One region of the Hymenobacter baengnokdamensis genome, then DNA from elsewhere that is predicted to be linked to it. Evidence: riboswitches for the same ligand, from Rfam matches in the RefSeq annotation. Region 1 holds a riboswitch; each other region holds the start of a gene.
What was found. A riboswitch is a leader RNA that binds a small molecule or an ion and turns the genes downstream of it on or off. The one in region 1 is predicted to bind S-adenosylmethionine.
Positions count from the first base shown of each region.

Region 2: it holds a riboswitch for S-adenosylmethionine, as region 1 does, so the genes downstream of both, F6X24_RS15320 (amino acid permease) here and F6X24_RS05995 (ATP-grasp domain-containing protein) in region 1, are expected to answer to the same signal.
Region 3: it holds a riboswitch for S-adenosylmethionine, as region 1 does, so the genes downstream of both, F6X24_RS10355 (homoserine dehydrogenase) here and F6X24_RS05995 (ATP-grasp domain-containing protein) in region 1, are expected to answer to the same signal.
Region 4: it holds a riboswitch for S-adenosylmethionine, as region 1 does, so the genes downstream of both, metH (methionine synthase) here and F6X24_RS05995 (ATP-grasp domain-containing protein) in region 1, are expected to answer to the same signal.

Region 1 is NZ_CP044285.1:1,419,157-1,424,771, forward strand. It holds gene F6X24_RS05990 (LLM class flavin-dependent oxidoreductase) at 311-1,336, opposite strand; gene F6X24_RS05995 (ATP-grasp domain-containing protein) at 1,339-2,340, opposite strand; SAM riboswitch class I at 2,628-2,737, opposite strand; rRNA gene rrf (5S ribosomal RNA) at 3,137-3,248, opposite strand; rRNA gene F6X24_RS06005 (23S ribosomal RNA) at 3,336-5,615, opposite strand, start outside.
Region 2 is NZ_CP044285.1:3,573,270-3,578,884, forward strand. It holds gene F6X24_RS15315 (TIGR03643 family protein) at 210-485, opposite strand; gene F6X24_RS15320 (amino acid permease) at 581-2,032, opposite strand; SAM riboswitch class I at 2,265-2,376, opposite strand; gene F6X24_RS15325 (DUF6056 family protein) at 2,429-3,910, opposite strand; gene F6X24_RS15330 (Gfo/Idh/MocA family protein) at 3,915-4,940, opposite strand; gene F6X24_RS15335 (DegT/DnrJ/EryC1/StrS family aminotransferase) at 4,950-5,615, opposite strand, start outside.
Region 3 is NZ_CP044285.1:2,430,286-2,435,900, reverse strand. It holds gene F6X24_RS10360 (T9SS type A sorting domain-containing protein) at 112-1,860, shown strand; gene F6X24_RS10355 (homoserine dehydrogenase) at 2,133-3,350, opposite strand; SAM riboswitch class I at 3,493-3,611, opposite strand; gene F6X24_RS10350 ((2Fe-2S)-binding protein) at 3,903-4,490, shown strand; gene F6X24_RS10345 (FAD binding domain-containing protein) at 4,504-5,529, shown strand; gene F6X24_RS10340 (xanthine dehydrogenase family protein molybdopterin-binding subunit) at 5,526-5,615, shown strand, end outside.
Region 4 is NZ_CP044285.1:1,317,910-1,323,524, reverse strand. It holds gene metH (methionine synthase) at 1-3,303, opposite strand, end outside; SAM riboswitch class I at 3,380-3,488, opposite strand; gene F6X24_RS05620 (SGNH/GDSL hydrolase family protein) at 3,847-5,262, opposite strand; gene F6X24_RS05615 (OmpP1/FadL family transporter) at 5,282-5,615, opposite strand, start outside.

The DNA of each region.
Region 1 (5,615 bases):
GCCAGAGAAGAAGCCAGCCGGCCAGCCCGCACCAGTCTGGCGCGGTCATTACCGGGGTCAATATTAAGCAAGGCTTTCTGCGCATTGGCAGCCGTAGGTTGTCGCAAACGTTTGCACTGGCGAAACGCTGCTAATTATTTATAAAAACAGCCTGCTCGGCATCCTTTTCCACCAGTTTGTAGGTTGCTTGCCCCGCTACGCACGGTAGGGGAGGCGTTGCTGGCTACCCCTTGCGTTAAGCAGCAAAGCCCCCGGAAGGGAAGTTCCGAAGGCTTTGTGAATATATATAAAATTGTATGTTATGGCCCGCTTACGCCAGCACCTGAATGACAGCTTCTGAAAAGCGCTCCATCTCTTCCAGCTGCGGGCTGCATTGCAGCAAAAACAAATCGACGCCTACCGCCTCAAAAGCCGCGATACGGTCGGCCACCTGCGCCGGCGTGCCGGTGAGGCCCGAGCGCAGGCCCCGGTTCGACACCGAATAGTCTTGCAGCGACACCTGGTTTTCGAGCTGGGTGCCGGCCAGCCACTGCTGGTAGTTTTTGTAGCCTGCCGCCGAGCCCTGCACGTTCGTAATGCGGTCAAGCTCTTTCTTTACTTCCTGCTCGGTGTTTCGCACGATAGAATAGGCGGCCACCCCAAATTGCATACGCGGCAAACCCAGCTTTTCGCGGCGCTCGCTCAGGTCCTGAATGCGCCGTCCGATGGCAGCGGGGTCGTCGCCGTGCATCACGTAGCCATCGCACTGCTTGGCAATCAGATTCTTAGCCGCCTCTGATTCGCCCCCCGCGTACAAAAACGGCCGCGGCCGCGACAGCGGCTTGGGCTGAAGAATAGAATCCGTCACCTTATAAAACTTGCCTTCAAAGGTGAAGTGGTCCTGCTTCCAGAGGTTATCTACCACGTGCAGCCACTCCGCAGTACGGGCGTAGCGGTCGTCGTGCTGCTCAAAGTGCACACCATACTTTTTGGCCTCATCCTGCCACCACGACGACACAACATTGAGCGACAGGCGTCCATTGCTGATGTGGTCGATGTTGGCGGCCTGCTTGGCCAGTAAAGCCGGTGAGTGAAAGGTTGGCCGCACGGCCACCATCAGCTCAATCTTTTTGGTAACGGCCGCCAGGGCCGCCGCCGTGCTCCACGCATCCAGCGATGGGGCCTCTTCGCCCTTTATGTCGTTGAGATTCAGCTCAGCAATGAGCGAAAGGTCGTAGCCTAGCTCTTCGCTACGCTGGGCCAGCGTTTTCACATAGTCCCAGTCGGCGCGCATGTTTTCGTCTTCGACGTTGCGCAGCCACCCGCCAAACACGGGCATCCAATAACCATAACGCATAACTAGACAGCCAGGGCGGTTTCAGCGTGAGCAGATACGGCGGCCGGGGCGGCCGGTACTTGCGTTTCGAGATAGTCCACGAAACGGGCGTACGGGTCGAAGCCCACTACGTTCACGGCGTCGGCCACGAAGTTCGACAGGGCGTTGATATCATAAAACAGCACGTCGCCGGTGCGGTCATCAATCAGGTACTCTACGCCGCCCACGTCTATTTTGGCAGCAGCCACAATGCGCTCCACCGCAGCAATTACCTCGGCCGGTGGCGTAAAGGCTTCTACCTGAATACCTTTCTTAGGCGCTTCCGTCAGGCAGAAATCAGCCGACGGTGCTTCCGGAATCTGGCATATCTCGGCGGGGCACAGGTTGAAGCTCTCGCCGGTGGTGTACACCTTCATGGCGTACAGAAACTTGCCATCCAGCGTTTCTACGCGGTGAATATGGCCGCCCCGGGGCGTCACGTATTCCTGCACCAGGGCCGTCTGGTCAATACCCAGGTCAATCTGCTCTGCTGCTACAGCAGCCTCGACGCCCTCAATAGTATCGAAGCGAATGATACCCGCGCCGCTGCCGCCGATATTTACCTTCACCACAATAGGAAAGCGCAGCTCGCGGGCCGCATCAGGTACCCGGGAGGCGTGGTTTACTACCCGCGAGTTAGGGTATTTCAAGCCCAGCGACCGAAACAGCGCCAGCTGCCTGGCCTTGTTGGTTTCGATGCTGGTAGCTACCGAGCCGTTGATGATGCGTACGCCCAGCCCTTCAAGGTGCGTGGCGAAGCCTGCGGTATGAAAAATACCCTGCCCGTGCCCGCGCAGATAAGCCGATGAGCTCATCCGGTTCACAACGAGCGCGTAAGGGCTTTCGGCTTCCGTAGGGTCAAACAGATGATGGGCAGCGTCAATCTTTTCGTAGGGCAACCCCCGGCGGTCCAGCTCCGCAAACAGTGGCTTAAACCACTCGGGGTGCTCATAATAAATGCCAATCGGCTTGGAAGTAAGCGACATAACCAAGAAAAAAGTGAGAGGGAACAAAGCAAAAGCCCAATAGGCCGCGCACGCGCGGGGTTACGGCAGCAACAGCCCCGGGAAGGTCCAGGTTCGGAGCTATAATATATTAAATTTAATATATTATGCGATTAATCCGTCTGAGTAAGGTGCCGACAGTTTAACCAGTCGGCGGCCGGCAGTGTCGCGTAGCCTGCTTAATAGCCACAGCTACAACAGCCCCACGAGTGGCGGGCTAAGTTGCGAAGCGGGGCGGGGTAGGGGAGAAGGGAGCGCACGGCGTGTTGTTTTTATACTGCCGGCGCGTAGTGCGCCAGCCTTCGGTTGGCACCGTTTGGCACAAGCCAAGGTTGCCGGCGTTTCATCGAGCCTGTCTCTCCGCGCCTCGTTATAAAAACAATCCTTTCTGACAAAAGGAATTGATGCAGCAAAGGTACGAACGCGCATTCATAAGCGCTCTATGGCAGCAGGCCGTGTAGCTGGCAGAAAGCGCGTGGCTATAGGCCGCGTGGCTGGCCTCTCTGTATAGTTGTCATCGGCCCTCTACGTATCCGACGGTTCCATATGGGCCATTTCGCCCGCCTCACTTGCTGGGCAAAGCCATAGTGAATGTATAGGGCAGGCAGCCCGCTTCAACAGCAGCTACTCCACTTCCGCTATACTATATTCAGGCCTCAAATTCCAACCTTAGCGTCAATAGTAGGGAGTAGCCAGGGCGGGCTGTAGTAAAGGGTACACACGCAAAAGCCCTGCTTACGCGCTGGGGAAAGCGGGGTAAGCAGGGCTTGGGTTATAAAGTTGGCGGCGACCGACTCTCCCACCGGTGAAGGCAGTACCATAGGCGCACCGGGGCTTAACGACTCTGTTCGGAATGGGAAGAGGTGAACACCCGGGCTAAAGCCACCATTGCTGGCGTTGCCTGTCGGGTTCAGGGACAGGCAGCAATACCGTTGACATAAGGGAAAAGAGAAAGAAGTAGAAAGACTGAGTGGGCCAAGCGTAAGTTCTCGGTTCCTTAGTACCGCTCAGCTGTGCTGTTTCCAGCTTTACACCTGCGGCCTATTGACGTGGTCGTCTACCACGAACCTTTCATTGGGATGACTCATCTGGAGGTGAGTTTCGCACTTAGATGCTTTCAGCGCTTATCTGCTCCCAGCGTAGCTACCCGGCGCTGCCCCTGGCGGGACAACCGGCGCACCAGCGGCTGGTCCAACTCGGTCCTCTCGTACTAAAGTCAGGTCCTCTCAATCATCCAACGCCCACCACAGATAGGGACCGAACTGTCTCACGACGTTCTGAACCCAGCTCGCGTGCCACTTTAATCGGCGAACAGCCGAACCCTTGGGACCTTCTCCAGCCCCAGGACGTGACGAGCCGACATCGAGGTGCCAAACCTCCCCGTCGATATGAGCTCTTGGGGGAGATCAGCCTGTTATCCCCGGCGTACCTTTTATCCTTTGAGCGATGGCCCTTCCATGCGGAACCACCGGATCACTATATCCGTCTTTCGACCCTGCTCGACTAGTCAGTCTCACAGTCAAGCCCGCTTCTACTATTGCGCTCTACGTACGGTTACCAAGCGTACTGAGCGGACCTTTGAAAGCCTCCGATACTCTTTTGGAGGCGACCACCCCAGTCAAACTACCCAGCAGCCACTGTTCTCTAAGAAACCTAGAGTTAGGCAACAGGCACAGTAAGGGCGGTATTTCAACGTTGGCTCCACGAGAGCTAGCGCCCCCGCTTCGACGCCTCCCGCCTATGCTACACATACTGAACCCATCACCAATGGCAACCTATAGTAAAGGTGCACGGGGTCTTTCCGTCCCGTGGCGGGTACTCGGCATCTTCACCGAGACTACAATTTCACCGAGCTCACGGCTGAGACAGCACCCAAATCGTTACACCATTCGTGCAGGTCGGAACTTACCCGACAAGGAATTTCGCTACCTTAGGACCGTTATAGTTACGGCCGCCGTTTACTGGGGCTTCGATTCAAGCCTTCGCCTTGCGACTAAGCTCCCCTCTTAACCTTCCAGCACCGGGCAGGTGTCAGGCCTTATACGTCCGCTTACGCGTTAGCAAAGCCATGTGTTTTTGTTAAACAGTCGCTTGGGTCTTTTCACTGCGGCTTCTCTATTACTAGAGGAAGCGTCCCTTCTCCCGAAGTTACAGGACCATTTTGCCGAGTTCCTTGGCCGTGATTCACTCGAGCGCCTCAGGATACTCTCCTTGACTACCTGTGTCGGTTTGCGGTACGGGCCGAGCTAGGATACAACGTTTAGCAGCTTTTCTTGGCAGTCCTTAGGCAGACTATCCACGTGGCCCGAAGGCCGTGTGGTACTATCACCTTTCCCCTAACTGAGCGTACTTCACTACTCTGTCATTAGGTACGGGCTTTAACGAGCACTTCCGTCCGCTCGCGCTGCTTTCATTCCTGCGTCCCTGCATCACTTCCTAGTCCGGGGGCCAGAATATCAACTGGCTTGCCATCGGGTACACCTCTCGGCTCTCCCTTAGGTCCCGCCTAACCCAATTCCGATTAGCGTTGAATTGGAAACCTTAGTCTATCGGCGAATAGGTTTCGCACCTATTTTATCGTTACTCATGCCTACATGTGCTTTTCTGGACGCTCCACCATGCCCTGACAGGACGGCTTCTCCGCAACCAGAATGCTCCCCTACCACTTACACAAAGTGTAAATCCCGCGCTTCGGTGCCTAGCTTGATGCCCGCGTATTATCGATGCCCGGTCGCTCGACCAGTGAGCTGTTACGCACTCTTTAAAGGAATGGCTGCTTCCAAGCCAACCTCCTGGCTGTCAAAGCAACTGGACCTCCTTTGTTCAACTTAGCTAGAACTTAGGGACCTTAGCGGCGGGTCTGGGTTCTTTCCCTCTCGGCCGGGGACCTTAGCACCCCAGGCCTCACTGCCGTGTATGAATTTGCTGGCATTCGGAGTTCATCAGGATTCGGTAGGCTCTGACACCCCCTAGTCCTATTGGTAGCTCTACCTCCAACAAACCTAACCACGACGCTGTACCTCAATACATTTCGGGGAGTACGAGCTATTTCCTAGTTTGATTGGCCTTTCACCCCTACCCTCAAGTCATCCAAATCCTTTTCAACGGAAACTGGTTCGGACCTCCACAGCGTGTTACCGCTCCTTCATCCTGCTCAAGGGTAGCTCACTAGGTTTCGCGTCTACCCCCCCTGACTACGCGCCCTGTTCAGACTCGCTTTCGCTGCGGCTGCGCGCCTTCAAGCGCTTAACCTTGCC
Region 2 (5,615 bases), 2.2 Mb from region 1:
GCTGCAAACCCAGCCGCCACACTACCTGACTTTTAACTGCCTGAGAGCAGAATGGAATACCGGGCCGTATCACGGCGAGAAAACCCCGACTAAATACCAGTAGCAGCTATGCTGGCGCTCTGGCAAAAAACATGCCCCCTCTTACCTTAACCTACTATAAATCAGGTTATTTTTTTAGAAACCGAGGGGCTTGCCTGACTGTCATGCCATTACGGGCGCTTCGAAATTTTATTTTTCGAAATTACCCGCTGCAGATTTGACTTAAAGCGCGCATCATCGACCAGGCTCTTAGCCCGGTGCTTAGTTGCCCGGCCTTGCACGCGGGCCCGCCACAAACGCCAGGAAGCCGGCTTCAGCTCCCGGCGCATTAGCCGGATTACTTCCCCTTCGCCGAGGCCAAACTGCGCGGCTATTGCCTCAAAAGGCGTGCGGTCTTCCCACGCCATCTCAATAATGCGGTCGATATGCGGCGCTGTCAGCGGCATTTTTATAGGTAGCAAAAAAGCCGCTCCGGTAAGTTACCGAAGCGGCTTCTTTATAAGCGCGGGAGGCCGAAAAGTGTTTACGGAATAGCGGCCGGCTACTCGTTGTGGGCGGCTTGCCGGCGCAATTTGCTATGCTTGCGGCCGTAGCCGTAGTAGATGGCCAATCCAATTGCCAGCCACACAATTAGTCGCAGCCAGGTTTCCCAGGGTAATGACACCATCATGAGCACGCAGGTGGCGATGCCCAGAAGGGGCACCAGCGGCACCCACGGCGTGCGGAAGCTGCGCGGGGCATCGGGGTTGGTGCGGCGCATGATGATGACGCCCAGGCACACCATTACGAAGGCCAGCAGCGTGCCGATACTCGTCATCTCACCCACCACTGAGATAGGAACAAAGCCCGCAAACAAGCTGATAAACAAGCCTAAGAGCAGACTTGAATGCATGGGCGTGCGAAACGTGGGATGCACCCGCGAGAAGACGGGCGGCAGCAGCCCATCTTTCGACATGGAGAAAAATACCCGCGACTGCCCCAGCAAATCAACCAGAATTACCGACGTGTAGCCCACCAGAATGGCCAGAATCACGGCTGAAGTCAGCCAGGCGTAGGGGGTTTTGTCGATGGCGATGGCCACGGGCGCGGCGCTGTTTTTAAATTCGGTGTAATTGGCCAGGCCCGTGAGTACGTGTCCGAACAGCACAAACAGGACGGTACACACCAGCAGCGAGCCGATAATGCCGATGGGCATATTGCGCTGCGGATTTTTCGTTTCCTGCGCCATGGTGGCTACGATGTCGAACCCAATGAACACGAAGAAGATAACCCCGGCCCCGCGCAAGATGCCGCTCAGACCAAACTCGCCAAACTTGCCGGTGTTGGCCGGGATGTAGGGATGGTAGTTGGCGGGGTCAATGTATTTCCAGCCTAAAGCGATAAAAACCAGCACCACCGCCACCTTCAGCGCCACTACCAGCGCATTAAACCACGCCGAGCCCTTGGTGCCGCGCACCACGATAGCCGTGATAGCCAGCACGATAAACATGGCCGGAAAGTTGGCGTAGCCGTGCACCACCGAGCCGTTGGCCAGGGTAGCCGTTTCGAAGGGCGACAGCACCAGCTGGGCAGGCAGGTGCAGGCCGTATTTCCCCAGAAACTTGAGCAGGTATTGCGACCAGCTGATGGCGACCGTGGCGGCCCCCACCGAGTATTCGAGCACGAGGTCCCAGCCGATAATCCAGGCAAATAATTCGCCCATCGTGGCGTAGGAATAGGTGTAGGCCGAGCCCGCCACGGGCACCAGCGCGGCAAACTCGGCGTAGCACAGCGCCGAGAAGGCGCAGCCCACGGCCGCCACGATAAAGGAAAGCGTAACGGCCGGCCCCGCGTTGTTGGCCGCCGCAATGCCGGTGAGCGAAAACAGCCCCGCTCCGATAATAACCCCGATACCCAGGGCAATGAGGCTCACGCCGTTCAGACTGCGCTTCAGCGTACCCGTGCCCGATTCGGCGGCTTCCTGCCGCAGCAGCTCCAGAGATTTTTTCAGCATCATAACATAGCGCAAAATCTATATTTTGCGTTTAAACAGACCCGCCCGCCGCAACGCAGTCGCGCCCGGCCGGTCGTAGTCAACCCACTAAAAAGTTAAAACCGGCTTTTTGACAAGCTTACGCTTACACTACTCAACAACAACAACCGCCTGTGATGGGCCGGGCAGCGCACAGCGATACGCCAAAAGTTGAGCAGCAGGAACCAGAACGCAAAACAGAAAAGGCCACGGGCTTTTATAGGGGCGACCATAGTTTGGCCGCCGTTCGGTTGGCACCGTTCCGCCACGGGGCGGGGGTTGCCGGCGCGTCGCAGAGCCTATCTCTCAGCGCCTCGGTATAAAAACAAGCAGGGCCGTAAGCCAGACTTGACAGGGCAAAGGTAGCTACAAGTTTGGCTAATGCAGGTTCACATTGGCTGGCTCTAGGCCCGGCCGGCTGAGCCGCAGGGAGTCGAGGCCGTACCACCGGGCGGCGTCCTGGTTGTAGCGGGCGCGGGCATCCGGGCTGAGCGTTTCACCGATAATGAGCACATTCTGGGGATGAATGCCGCGTAACGGCTCCACGCTCACCTCGCGGGCACCGGCCTGCTTTGCCGCTTCGATAGCCGCCGTGCGCGCCGCTTGCTGGCGCTGCCAGGCGGGGGCATTTTCGAGTAATTCGCGCCAGGCCGCACGCTCGGTACCGCCGCCCGCCAGCAGCGCCGCATAGAGCAGCACCGGGAGCCGCAGGCGGCGCAGCAGCGGGCCAGGCCGGCGCGGCCCTTCGGCCGGCAGCGTGGCCCACCCTACCAACAGCCAGCTGGCCAACAAACTAAACCACAAAAAATTAAGCGTGCGAGCGGCCGGGTAGCCCCAGGCCGTGAAGCTCAGAAACAGCATTTGCAGCCCTAGCCCCCCGAGCACAAACAGCACGCCCTGACCTGCCGACAGCCGCAGGCCGGCGGGGCGCAGGTGCCGGTAGCGATATGCCGGTTGGGCCAGCAATACGGGCAGTACCAGCAGCGCCGTGAGTTGCCGGGGCTCGGTGAGGAAAAGCAGTGTTTGGGCCAGAGCCCGGCCGGCAACCTTGTAGAGCGGAATAGCCAGGCCGGGGTTTTCGTGCTGTAAGCGAATAGCATTGCCGGGGGCCAGCACCACTACCAGCGCGCCCGCCAGCGCCACGGCCGCCAGCCCCAGCCAGCGGCGAAGGGCCGGGTAGCTGGCGCGGCGGTAGCTAAGCCAGCAGCACCAGCCCAGAAACCAGGCCGCCAGCAGCAACGCCAGCTCGTTACTCCCTACCATGCCCAGCAGGGCCAGCGCGGCCACGGCGTACCAGGCGGCCCGCCCGGCGAAATGCGGCGCACGCCCTGCCTGCAGGGCCGCCACCGGAAACAGCATCGCCAGAATAACCGGCACCTGATACACTACGGCACTCGAAAACCAGTAGAATGCCCCGTATGGGCTGGGCATCACGTAGAGCTGCGCCAATACCAGCGCCCCCGACCAGCCGGCCGCCGCGCGCCAACTCAGGCGCTGCCGCGCCAACACCCGCAGCGCCAGGGCCTGCACCACAAGCGTAGCACCCAGCCAGCCCAAAGACAACCACTTAAACCCAGGCAGCCAGCCATACGCAAGCGGATTAAGCCGCGTGAGCAGCAGGGTGAAATAGCGGCCCGTGAAATGCATATACAGGTAGCGCTGGGCGGGCCACTGCCCCACGCGCCGCGCCAGCGCCGCGTAGTCGTAGTCGTCCCAATAAGGCTGGCTATACAGGCACAGCGCCACATAAGGCAGTAGTAATAAGGCCAGCAGCCCACCCAGCAGCCAGCGCCGCCAGGGCCACACGCGGCGCAGCAGCCGGCGCCAACTAGCAGCTTGAGGAGTCTGGGCAATAGACATTCTTTCAACGCAGGGCGTAAATCCGCTCGATTATTTCCACCACTTTCAGGCCTTCGAGCGCGTTGGTGGTGGCAAAGCTGCGCTTTTGCACGGTAGCGACCACGTTTTCAATCACCTGCACGTGGTTGGCCGCCGAGCCCTGGTACGGGCCATAGTCGTTGGATGGATTGGTCGGCGGCAGCGCGGGCATGGCGTACCCTTGCAAGTGGCAATAGTCAACTTTATCCATATACTGGCCGCCGATTCTCAGCGCCCCGCGCTCGGCTACCACCGTCAGGGAGCTTTCCAGATTGCGGTCCCACACGGCGGTGCTGTAGCTGAGCGTGCCGCTGCCGCCGCGCACAAGGTCGAAGGTGACCAGGCCGCTGTCCTCAAACTCGGTAATTCCCTGGTGCGTGAAGTCGCGGAAGCGGGCCGAAATGTTGGTAATATCACCAAACACCCAATAAAGCAAATCTACGAAGTGACTGAACTGCGTGAAAAGCGTGCCTCCATCGAGCGCCTGCGTGCCCTTCCAGCCGCCGGCCTGATAATAGCGGGCATCACGGTTCCAGAAGCAGTTGAGCTGCACCAGAAACACCTGACCCAGCCGGCCCTCTCCTACCACCTGCTTGAGCCAGGCGGCGGGCGGCGAGTAGCGGTTTTGCATCACCCCAAACACCAGGCGGCCGGTTTGCAAAGCCGTATGCACAATACTTTCGGCGTCCGTTTTATGGAGCGCAATGGGTTTTTCAACAACGACGTGCAGGCCGTGCCGGAGGGCGGCAATGGCTTGCGGGGCGTGCAGGCCATTGGGCGTAGCTACGGTGAGCACGTCGGCGGCGGGTCCGCTTTGCAGGTATTCTTGGAGTGAAGAGTAGAATGGTACGCCGGGGAATTCGGCCGCCAGACCGGCGCGCAAGTCCTCGCGCACGTCTATGAGGGCCGCTAGCACCGCTCCGTCATGGCGCGCTACTAAAGCTGCGTGCCGCCGGCCGATGTGGCCCACGCCGCAGATAACGAAGCGTACGGGAGATAGGTAGTCGCTCACAAGACTGAATCAAACATCAAAGAATGTATGCAGGCTGGCAATAATGTATTCCTGCTGATTCAGCGTCAGGCACGGATGCACGGGCAGCGACAAAGCCTGCCCGCATAAGTTCTCCGCCACCGGAAACTGACCCAGCTTATAGTACAAATAAGTATAAGCTGGCTGCTGATGCACCGGTAATGGGTAATAAACCGCACTAGCTATACTGCGCTGTTGCAGATGCACTTGCAGAGCGTCGCGGCGGTCGGCTCCAGTCATTTTAATCGTGTACTGGTGAAAAACGTGGCTACTGCGCGCGTCGCGGGCTGGTAGCTGTAGGCCGATAATACCGCCGAGCGCCGCGTCGTAGCGGGCGGCTATGGCCTGGCGGGCGGCCTGGGCGGCGGGCAGGTGCCGCAGCTTCACGCGTAGCAGGGCGGCTTGCAGGGTATCGAGGCGCGAGTTGAGGCCAATGCGCTGATGATAGTATTTCCGGCTCTGGCCGTGATTGGCCAGCTGTTTGAGTAGAGCAGCGCGGCCCGCATCGCGGGTAAGAAGCGCACCGCCATCACCCAGGCAACCCAGGTTTTTGCTCGGGAAGAAGGAGGTCGTGCCTACCTCACCTACCGTACCGGCGTAGCGGGTTTCGCCGCCGGCGAAGGTAAACGTGGCACCCAGCGCCTGGGCATTGTCTTC
Region 3 (5,615 bases), 1.0 Mb from region 1:
TTTCGAGGCAGACCCTGGTTAATATTATACTCCCTTAGTCCAATTTCCGGCTGCCTGCAGCCGGTTCCTATCTGTTTTATGCCCATGAGTCAGCGCTACGCCTCCCGTCTTTTGCCTTCCCTTTCCCGGCCCGCCGGGCTAGGCCTGCTTTGCTTGCTAGCCGGGCCAGTGGCCGCGCAGCTACCCGCGTTTCCGGGGGCCGAAGGGGCCGGCAAGTATACTACTGGCGGGCGAGGCAGCACGGCAGTGCCAACGACGGTGCTGGAGGTAACCAACCTCAATGACTCGGGGGCAGGCAGCCTGCGGCAGGCTTTGTCGGGCACGTATCCGAGCCGCACGGTGGTGTTCCGGGTGTGCGGCACCATTCACCTGGTTTCGCAGCTGAGCATTCCGGCCAATACGACGCTGGCCGGCCAAACTGCCCCCGGCGATGGTATCTGCGTAGCCGATAAGCAAAGCAATGTAAAGGGCAACAACGTGATTGTGCGCTTTATGCGCTTCCGCCTCGGCGACCAGTACCAGAACCTGGGCATGGTCAATGGCAGCGGCGACGAAGATGCCTTCGATGCCATCTCGGGCACTACCGGCCTGGTGGTAGACCACTGCACCTTTAGCTGGGGCGATGATGAGTCGTTTACCTGCTACAAGGGCGACAATACTACGCTGCAATGGAACCTCATCAGCGAGGGGCTGAACTACTCATACCACTTCGAAACCGGCGACACGGATTTTGAGCACCACGGCTACGGCGGCATCTGGGGTGGGCGGCACGCCTCCTTTCACCACAACCTGCTGGCGCACATGCAGGGCCGCAACCCCCGTTTCGACGGCTCGCGCAACCTGTCGCCCTACACGGCAGGCCAGGAAAATGCGGAGTTTGTCAACAACGTGATTTACGACTGGGGCAGCTACACCACCAACGGCGGGGAAGGCGGCAATTATAATATAGTGAATAACTATTATAAATACGGCCCCAATACCAACCCCGGCAGTAGCTCGGGCGTGTCGGTGCGCTCGATGATTATCAATCCTTATAAGCAAACCAGCAGCCCGATACTCCCCTACGGCAAGTATTATCTGAGCGGCAACTACGTCGATAACTCGGCTTTCGTAACCAGCCACAACTGGTATGGCGCAGCCATGAGCGGCGGCACCATGGCCGATACTGTGCAGTCGAAGGTGCTGGTGCCGTTTGCTATTGAGAGCTATGCGCTGCCAACTCAAACGGCGGCTGCCGCCTATGCGTCGGTATTGGCGGGCGCGGGCTGCACGCTGCCCACCCGCGACCCGGTGGATACCCGCATTATTCAGGAAGTAAAGGACCGCACGGGTCGTATCATCGACGTGCAGGGCGGCTACCCGCACGGCACAGCCTACGCCAACTCGAAAGGCGCCTGGGATATTCTCAACTGCAATACCCCGGCCCCCGTCGATACCGACCACGATGGTATGCCCGACGCCTACGAAACCGCCAACAGCCTGAACCCCAACGACCCGGCCGACCGCGCATTTATCGCGGCCAACGGCTATACCAACCTCGAAAACTACCTCAATGGCCTGGTAGCCGCCACGGTGCTAAGCACGCACAAAGCCAGCGCCAGCGACCTGCTCCAGGTGTACCCCAACCCTGCGCAGGCCGGGCAGTCTATCACGGTAACGCACCCGGCCCAGTCCGGCGCGGCGGGCAGCTTCACTATCTATAGCTTTGAAGGCCGGCTGGTTGGCACAGTAGTGGCCCAGCCCGGCACCAGCCAGACGCAGCTCGACGTGCGCCAGCTGGCGACCGGCAACTACCTGCTCGTGTACCAGGCCGCGCCGGGCGCTCAGCGCCTGTCGGTGAAGTTTGTGAAGACCGAATAGCAACCCAAGGCTCAACGCTTACCGGAGGGTTCGCCGCTGCTTAGCCAGCCGGCGAACCCTCTTTTTTAGCACCTTCGCAAGCTGGGCAGTCTCATTCGAGTTGTTTAACGCATCTTTCAGGTTAACGTATGAGTGGGCTGCCAGCTTTTGGCCGGCTGTTCGCTCATCGTTCACACCGCTTGTTCAGCCAACGAGCGGACAGCCGGCTAAAAGCCGGCAGCCCGCCGCGCTCAACCTGTACCCTGACTTGCAACCTGCTTTAAACCGGGCTACTATGGCGCCATAGTAGCCCGCAGCGGCCCGGCCAGCCGCACCACGCTCACGCCCGGCCGGCGCAGCCACGCCGCCCGCGCCAGCTGCCCAAGGCCGATAGTGCCTGTTAGGTAGTTGCCGCGCTGCGCCGACCGAAACTGCTCGTGCACGGCCGAGAAGTCGGCTTCGGCAGGCGCATTGGCCTCGTCGAATGTCACCAGCACCTCTACTTCGGCCGCATCGGGCGCGAGGGCGAGGTGGGCGTTCTGCTGAATTTTCTTGTAGCCATAGCGGTAGCCATAGGTAAGGGCCGACAAGTCGCTGAGCACGGCCGAAGCGGTAGGAAAAGCTCCCGCCCCCCGCCCCAGAAAAAACTGCCGGTCGGCAAATGTGCTCTGGGTTATGAGACCGTTGAACTCGTCGTGCACCTGCGCCAGCTCGTGGCCGGGGCGCACCAGCGTGGGCAGCACGCCCGCCGCCAGTCTGCCGCCCGGCAGGCGCCGCGCCTCCGCTACCAGCTTGATTATCAGTCCCTGCTCGCGGGCATAGGCCGTGGCCAGCTCACTGATAGCCGTAATACCCACGGCCAGCAAATCGGCAGGGGCCACCACCAGCCCAAAGGCGTGAGCCAGCAGCAGCACCAGCTTATTGCGGGCATCGAGCCCCTCTACGTCGAGGGCCGGGTTGCTTTCAGCAAAGCCCAGCGCCTGAGCGCGGGCCAGCGCCTCGGCGTAGGGCTGCCGGTCGCGGTGCATAGCCGTGAGAATGTAGTTGGTCGAGCCATTGATAATACCTTCCACCGATTCCAGCAAATCGGTATCATAATATTCCTCCAGGTTGCGGATAACGGGCAGGCTGGCGCAGGCGGCCGCCTCGTAGAGCAAGGGCGTGCCGGTTTGCTGCTGAATGGCAATGAGCTCGGGCAGGTGCTCGGCCAGCATCTTCTTATTGGCCGTGACCACGGCCTTACCCCGCAGCAGCGCCTCTTTTACAATCAGATAGGCTTCGTCGGCGTCGTCTATCAGCTCCACAATTACCGTCAGGGCCGGGTCGCCCAGCAGGTCGTTTTTATCGAAGGTGAACAGCTCGGCGGGCAGCGGGCGCGGCTTGGTGCGGCTCCTGACGGCAATGCGGCCGATGCGGGCGCGCAGGCCGGGCGTGCGGGCCAGCACGGCGTGCAGGCCCTGGCCCACTACGCCAAAGCCGAAAAGCCCAATGTGGAGGTCGGTACGGGTCATGTTTAATATAATATTTTGTGAATATTATTCACGCCTACTCACCCGTCCCTAACGCAAGATATTCCTCACCGGAAGAGCCAAAAAAAGCCCTTCCGACAAGTCAGAAGAGCATGCACCGCCACGGCGGCAACCGGCATCTTATAACTTATCTGCTTCCGAAACCGGCCGGGGCCGGGTTTCGGAACAGGAATTAGCACCTTCGTATCGCTACTGGTTGCTAAGGCATCGTCGGGCCTGTCCCTCCGCCTTTCTTGATAAGGGCTCCGGTGAAGGAGCGTGCCGCAAAGGTAAAGGCGCAGCCCTGACATGGGCAAGTAGGCGGCCCAGCTAAGAAGCCGTAAGCCTCAGCCTGCTAAACCAGCTTAAAAAACAGGTTTTCATAAAAAGCATCAGCTTCTTTTTTTCGCCTTTTCACTTGTAATAAAGCTACCTGCCAGGGTAGTAGCCTCATAGCAGCCAGCCTATTTAGACTTTTTAAAAACATCGCAAACCCATGCTAAGCCGTATTATTTAACTGCTTAAATCGCTCGTTTCATTTAGTCTCAGTAGTACATGAGTTTACCTTTCACCCAACAGCCGCTGGACCGCATACCGCCGGCCGTGGTGCCCGCCGAGGACGTGACGCTGCACGTTAACGGCCAGGACCACACGATTAAAATTGCTCCTTGGACCACCCTGCTTGATGCCCTGCGCGAGTACCTGGACCTCACCGGCACCAAGAAAGGCTGCGACCACGGCCAGTGCGGCGCCTGTACCATTCTCGTTGAAGGCAAGCGTATTAACTCGTGCCTGGCCCTGGCCACCGTGTATCAGGGCGCGGACATTCAGACTATTGAAGGGCTGGGTACCGAGGAAAACCTCTCGCCCTTGCAACAGGCGTTTATCGACCACGACGCCTTTCAGTGCGGCTACTGCACGCCGGGCCAGATTTGCTCGGCCCAAGGTCTTATAAATGAGGGCCGCGCCAAGACTGAAGCCGAGGTGCGCGAGCTGATGAGCGGCAACCTCTGCCGCTGCGGTGCTTACCCAAATATCCTGTCGGCGGTGATGGAAGTGCTGCACGATGGCCGCGTGACGGTGGACAACGGCCGCCTCGTCACGATTCCGGCTCAGCCAACTACCTCCAGCTCAGTCAGCTAATAATCAACGCGCTATGAATAGTTTCACCCTCACCCAAGCCACGGGCGTTGCCGAAGCCGTGCGCGATAAGGCCAGCCACGAAAGCTCGGCCTACCTGGGCGGCGGCACCAACCTCATCGACCTGATGAAGGAAAACGTGAGCCGCCCCACCCACCTCACCAGCTTGCACAAACTGCCGCTGGGCAAAATTGAACAAACCCCCGAAGGTGGCCTGCGCCTGGGCGCCCTCGCCACCAACGCCGAAACGGCCTGGCACCCCGAGGTAGAGGCCCGCTACCCGCTGCTGAGCCAGGCCATTCTGGCCGGGGCCACGCCGCAGCTGCGCAACATGGCCACCGATGGCGGCAACCTGTTGCAGCGCACGCGGTGCTACTATTTCTACGACCTCGCCACGCCCTGCAACAAGCGCGAGCCCGGCACCGGCTGCTCGGCTATTGGCGGCTACAACCGGGTGTGCGGCATTCTGGGCACCAGCGAAAGCTGCATTGCTACCCATCCCAGCGATATGTGCGTGGCCCTGGCCGCCCTCGAAGCCGTGGTGCGGGTAGCCGGCCCGGACGGTGAGCGCACCATCCAGTTTGAGGATTTCCACCGGCTGCCGGGCGATACGCCCGAGCTGGATAACAACCTGAAGCCCGGCGAATTGATTACCGGCATCGACCTGCCGGCCCAGGGATTTGCCAAGAACTTTACCTACCTCAAGCTGCGCGACCGGGCCAGCTATGCTTTCGCGCTGGTGAGCGTGGCGGCGGCGCTGGAGCTGGATGGTAATACCATCAAAGAAGCCCGGCTAGCCCTGGGCGGCGTGGCCCACAAGCCCTGGCGCGACAAGGAAGCCGAAGCCATGCTGAAAGGCCAGCCCGCCACGGCCGACACCTTCCGCAAGGTGGCCGCCAAGGTAGTAGAAGAGGCCAAAGGCTACGGCTCCAACACCTTCAAAATCGAGCTGGCTAAGCGCGCCATCGTGCGGGCGCTCAAGCAGGCCACCGAAATGGACTATTCGCAGAATGACAACGCTTTCCAGAATTCAAACCCATGAGCCAGACTATTGCCACCCCGCCCACTGTGCGCCTGGGTACCGACTATATTGGCAAGCCCACCAGCCGCTTTGAGGGCAAGGCCAAA
Region 4 (5,615 bases), 100 kb from region 1:
CTCAATCAGCTTCTCGATGCCCAGGCCGGCCGTTACGGCAAAGCCGCCGAGGTAGTCGGCCCGGCCGGTTTCTTTCGGGGCTAAATAATCAGAAAATGCTATATTATGCACGCCGGGCGCCTTTTCGCCCTGCTGGCGCAGGGTAAAGAACTCGTCGCGCACCTGCTGGCGGGTATCGTCCTCGTACACCTCGATGGTATCGTAATCGACGGTGTTGGCGGGCCAGAAGCCCAGCACGGCGCGGGCCGTGAGGCTCTTGTTGGCAATGACTTCGGCCAGCATCTTCTGGGCATCGTCGAAGAGGCGGCGGGCGGCCTCGCCCAGGTTCTCATCGTCCAGAATGCGCGGGTAGCGGCCCTTCAGCTCCCAGGTATGGAAGAAGGGCGTCCAGTCGATGTAGCGGGCCAGCTCGTCGAGCGGGTAGTTATCCAGCACCTGCGTACCCAGGAAGCTGGGCCGGGTGATGGGCGCCGTTTCCCAGTCGGCCCGGAAGCCGTTTTGGCGGGCGGCTTCGATGCTGAGGTAGCTTTTCTCGCGCTGGCGGCTGGCGTGGTCTTCGCGCAGAGCCTGGTACTCGTCGCGGATGGTCTGGGTATAGGCCGCTTTGCCCGAGCCGAGCAGGCTGGCCGCCACACCTACTGAGCGCGAGGCATCGTTTACGTAAACCGCTGAGCCCGAGTAAGCGGGCGCAATCTTCACGGCCGTGTGCAGGCGCGAGGTCGTGGCCCCGCCGATGAGCAGCGGCACTTGCAGCCGGCGCTTTTCCATCTCGCGGGCCACGTACACCATCTCATCGAGCGAGGGCGTGATGAGGCCGCTCAGGCCGATAATGTCGGCCCCCTGCTTCTGGGCTTCGTCCAGAATGCGCTCCAGCGGCACCATCACGCCCAGGTCCACGATGTCGAAGTTGTTGCAGGCCAGCACCACGCCCACGATGTTCTTACCGATGTCATGCACGTCGCCTTTCACGGTGGCCAGCAGGATTTTACCGGCCGTCTGGCGCTCCTGGCCGCGCTTGTCGGCCAGCAGGTAGGGCTCGAGGTAGGCCACGGCTTTTTTCATCACGCGGGCCGATTTCACCACCTGCGGCAAAAACATCTTGCCGGCTCCGAACAGGTCGCCGACCACGTTCATGCCGGCCATCAGCGGGCCCTCAATCACATCGAGCGGGCGGGCCAGCTGCTGGCGCACCTCCTCGGTGTCCTGGTCGATAAACTCGGTGATGCCGCGCACCAGGGCGTGCTGCAGGCGCTCGGCCACGGGCAGGCTGCGCCAAGCATCGGCCACCACTTCTACTTTGCCTTTCTGCTTCACCGTTTCGGCAAAGTCCACGAGGCGCTCGGTGGCATCGGGCCGACGGTTGAGCAGCACGTCTTCGCACAGCTCCAGCAAGTCTTTCGGAATCTCGTCGTACACCGCCAGCTGGCCGGCGTTCACGATGCCCATATCGAGCCCCGCCCGGATGGCGTGGTAGAGGAAGGCCGCGTGCATGGCCTCGCGCACCACGTCGTTGCCGCGGTACGAGAAGGAGATATTACTCACACCGCCGCTGGTGCGCACGCCGGGCAGGTTCGCCTTTATCCACTTCACCGCCGCGATAAAGTCGAGCGCGTAGTTGCGGTGCTCTTCCAGGCCCGTGCCCACGGTCAGGATGTTCGGGTCGAAGATGATATCCCCGGCCGGGAAGCCTACTTCCTGGGTCAGAATATCATACGAGCGCTGGCAGATTTCAATGCGCCGCTCGTAGCTGTCGGCCTGGCCGTTTTCGTCGAAGGCCATCACCACCACGGCCGCGCCGTACTGGCGCACCAGCCGGGCGTGGTGCCGAAAGCGCTCCTCGCCCTCTTTCAAAGATATGGAATTTACTATACTCTTGCCCTGCACGCACTTCAGCCCGGCCTCAATCACGCTCCACTTCGAGGAGTCAATCATGATGGGCAGGCGGGCAATGTCGGGCTCCGAGGCGATGAGGTGCAGGAAGGTCGTCATCACGGCCTCCGAGTCGAGCATGCCCTCGTCCATGTTGATGTCGAGCACCTGCGCACCGTTTTCTACCTGGTCGCGGGCCACGGCCAGCGCCGCCTCGTAGTCGCCCGCCCGAATGAGCCGCGCAAACGCCCGCGAGCCCGTCACGTTGCAGCGCTCGCCGATGTTGACAAACAGGCTCTCGGGCGTGATGTTGAAGGGTTCGAGGCCGGCGAGGCTAAGCGACGTATGCGGATTGAGCGTCGCCCCATCCACGAGGCCATCCACCGACACTTCAACACTTTCGGAGGCCACCGTCCGCGCCGGGTACTTAGCGGCCAGCTTTTTCAGCTCGGCAATGTGCTGGGGCGTGGTGCCGCAGCAGCCGCCCACCACGTTGAGCAGGCCTTCCCTGAGGTAGTCCTCGACCAGCGCCGCAAATTCCTGGGCGCTCTCGTCGTAGCCGCCGAAGGCATTGGGCAGGCCCGCGTTGGGGTAGGCCGACACGGGCACGTCGGCCAGGCGGGCCAGCTCGCGCACGTACCCCTTCAGCTGGTCGGCGCCAAGCGCACAGTTGAGGCCCACGCTCAGCAAAGGCAAGTGCTTGATGCTGTGCCAAAAAGCCTCCACCGTTTGGCCGCTCAGGGTGCGGCCCGAGGCATCGGTGATGGTGCCCGAAATCATAACCGGCACCACCCGGCCGCCCTCGTTGAAAAACTGCTGCACCGCGAAGAGCGCGGCCTTGGCGTTGAGCGTATCGAAGATGGTTTCGATGAGCAGCGCATCGACGCCGCCTTCCACAAGGCCGCGCGCCTGCTCCAGGTAGGCGGTAGCCAGCTCGTCAAACGTCACGGCCCGGAAGCCGGGGCGATTCACATCGGGCGAGAGCGAGGCGGTGCGGTTGGTAGGGCCGATGGCGCCGGCCACGAAGCGCGGCTGCCCCGGTGTGCGGGCCGTAAACTCGTCGGCCACCTCGCGGGCCAGGCGCGCCGACTCGTAGTTCAGCTCATATACTATGTGCTCCAGGCCGTAGTCGGCCTGCGCAATGGTAGTGCCCGAGAAGGTGTTGGTTTCGACCATATCGGCCCCGGCCTCAAAATATTCGGCATGAATGGCCCGGATAATGTCGGGCCGCGTCAGGCTCAGCAGGTCGTTGTTGCCGCGCAGCGGGCGCGGATGGTCGGCAAAGCGGGCACCCCGAAAGTCTTCTTCTTCGAGCGGGTAGCGCTGAATCATGGTGCCCATGGCACCATCCAGCACGAGCAGGCGCTGGCGCATAAGCGCAGGCAGCGGAGAAACAGCGGTAGAGTCTGGGGCAACAGCGGCAGCGGCGGACATATTCTTTCTGAAAGCAAAACAGGTGCAAGCAGCTCCTATCCAGAAAGAAAGCCGCGCCGGGCGGCGCAGGTTCCGGCTGATATCTTCTCCGGCCTAAGTGACTGGCCGAACAGGAGTTGGCACCTACTCGGGGTAGGTTGCCAAGACGTCATCGGGCCTGGTCCCTCGGTCTTTCTGGATAGCAGCGACTACGAAGATAAGCACGCGGCGCGAAATGCCGACTATCGTAGTCCAGCGCGGTTTCGGCCTCCGTGCATGGCCGGGCAGTAGCGCGGGCTTTCAGTCCGCGAGTACCCCAAGCCTCCCACAGCAAAGTAGGGCCCTGTAGAGACGCATCCTTGCGTCTCGGCGTTGAACGACCAGAGCTGCGCTTTCAACAACGCCCAGACGCTGCACCCGGCTATATATTGCTCCCTGATTTGCTTTAACTCGCGGACTAAAAGTCCGCGCTACCGGAAAGCTACCAAGCAGCTACCAACCCTAAAAAAAGCGCCTCCAGTTCGGGAGGCGCTTTTCAGTCAGCTTCAATACCGGAGCTACAACTTAGGGCAGCAGCACGCCCCGGTAAATGTTGGGGTCCAGGCTCGGGATAGTTGAGCCGTAGTAATTGTTAATTACCCGAATCCACTCGTTGGCCACTACGGCGTAGCCGCGGGGCGTGGGGTGCACCCCATCGAGGGAGAAAAGGTTGCCGGTCACGAAGGCAGCCGAGTTGTTTACGGCATTGGTCGTAATACCCCGCGTGGCAATACTGGTAAAGAACGTGCTCATATCTACAACCGGCACTTTAAAGCGCAGGGCAGTTTTAGCAATAATCGTGTTGAGCTGCGCCGTGCGCGCTACTACTGCGGCAGCTTCCGTAGCATCGAGCACATACTTGCTGGGCAGGGGGTTGGCCTGCGTAGCCGAATAACCCACGCCCACTGGGAAAGGGTTAGTGGTGCTGGGCGTACCAATAACGGACTGGGCCGGCAGCGTCAACAGGTCGGCCGAGGTAGCCTCACGCACGGTGCCGGTGCCCGTGGTGATGTACAGGCTGGCGCCCGCTGCATTGGGCAGGGCCGGGTTGGCCTTGATACCGGCAATTACTGTGGCAACCGGCACCGTGGTGAAATACGGAATATTCGTCACGTTCGGGATATTCGCCACCGCACCCTTCACCGTACCAGCTTTGGTAATGGTAGAGAGAATATCGCGGTAGCCCCGCCCGAAGCTGGTGGTATCGGTCATGTTGCTGAACGGGTTGGCCGGGTCTACCACGCCGCCATTGGTGGCGTAGGTAAGCACGTCGTTATTACCCAGCCAGCAGGTGAAAAAAGTCGGATTTTTCTGCCCGATGTACGTCACGTAGTCCTTGCTGCCCCGGTCGGCCGGCGGCAGCAGGCGCTGGTAAAAGTTATTGAGGGTGCCGTAGGCCTGAGCAGCCCCGGCTATCAGGGGCACCGTAGAGGCTTTGGCACTGGCGCTTAGCACCGAAATACCGGGCACTCCCAGGTTGTCGGGCTGGTTGCCGGTATAGGCTTCCAGCTCAGACGGGAAGGTAGGGTTAGCCCCCGTGTAAGCTACTTGCTCACCTAAGTAGCTATTGGCAGCCGACGGCACCACCGGAGCCAGCGCGCCATTTACCACTTGCAGCTTAATGTAGCCCGAGCCATCTTTTTTGGCGCTCGAAAAGGCGGGCTGCACGAAGTTGGCCGGGCCCTTGCCGGTAGTGCCAAACTGCTGAGCCAGCAAAGCCGGGTAAGAAACGGCCTGCACTTCGTTGTAGAGGCCACCGTCGCTGTAGCCCGAGGTGAGCGAGTTGCCGATTGCTACGTAGCTCGTGAAGTCGAGCGGGCCGGCCGAAGCAGCCGGGGCAGTTGCGTCCAGGTTAGACTGGCAGCCGGCCAGACCCAGGCCCAGGCCTAGTAGCGCCAGCGCCGGCCGGGCAGTTTTATGCAGAGGGAATAAAGTCGTCATGGGTAGGAAAATGACAGGATTAGAATTTCATGTACAGCCCTACGCCGGGCACGCTGATGGTCGTTTTGTAGGTGCCGGCCACGCGGTCGGTCGTACCATTGCTGATGAGGTCATCCTGCGTCTGGCTGCGCTTCATAAAGTCTTCGAACAGGAAGGAGGCATCGAGGCCAAAGCGCTGACCGAAGGCGTACGTGAAGCCGGCAGTCAGGCCCAGGCGGTCGGCATCGGGCGTTTCGGGCGTTACGAAGCCGTCCCGCACGCAGCTCATGTCGTAGAAGGTACCGGCCCGCACTGTAAAGTTGTCGGTAATCTTGTACTGCGCTCCCACCCGGAAAGCCAGGGCGTCCTGGTAC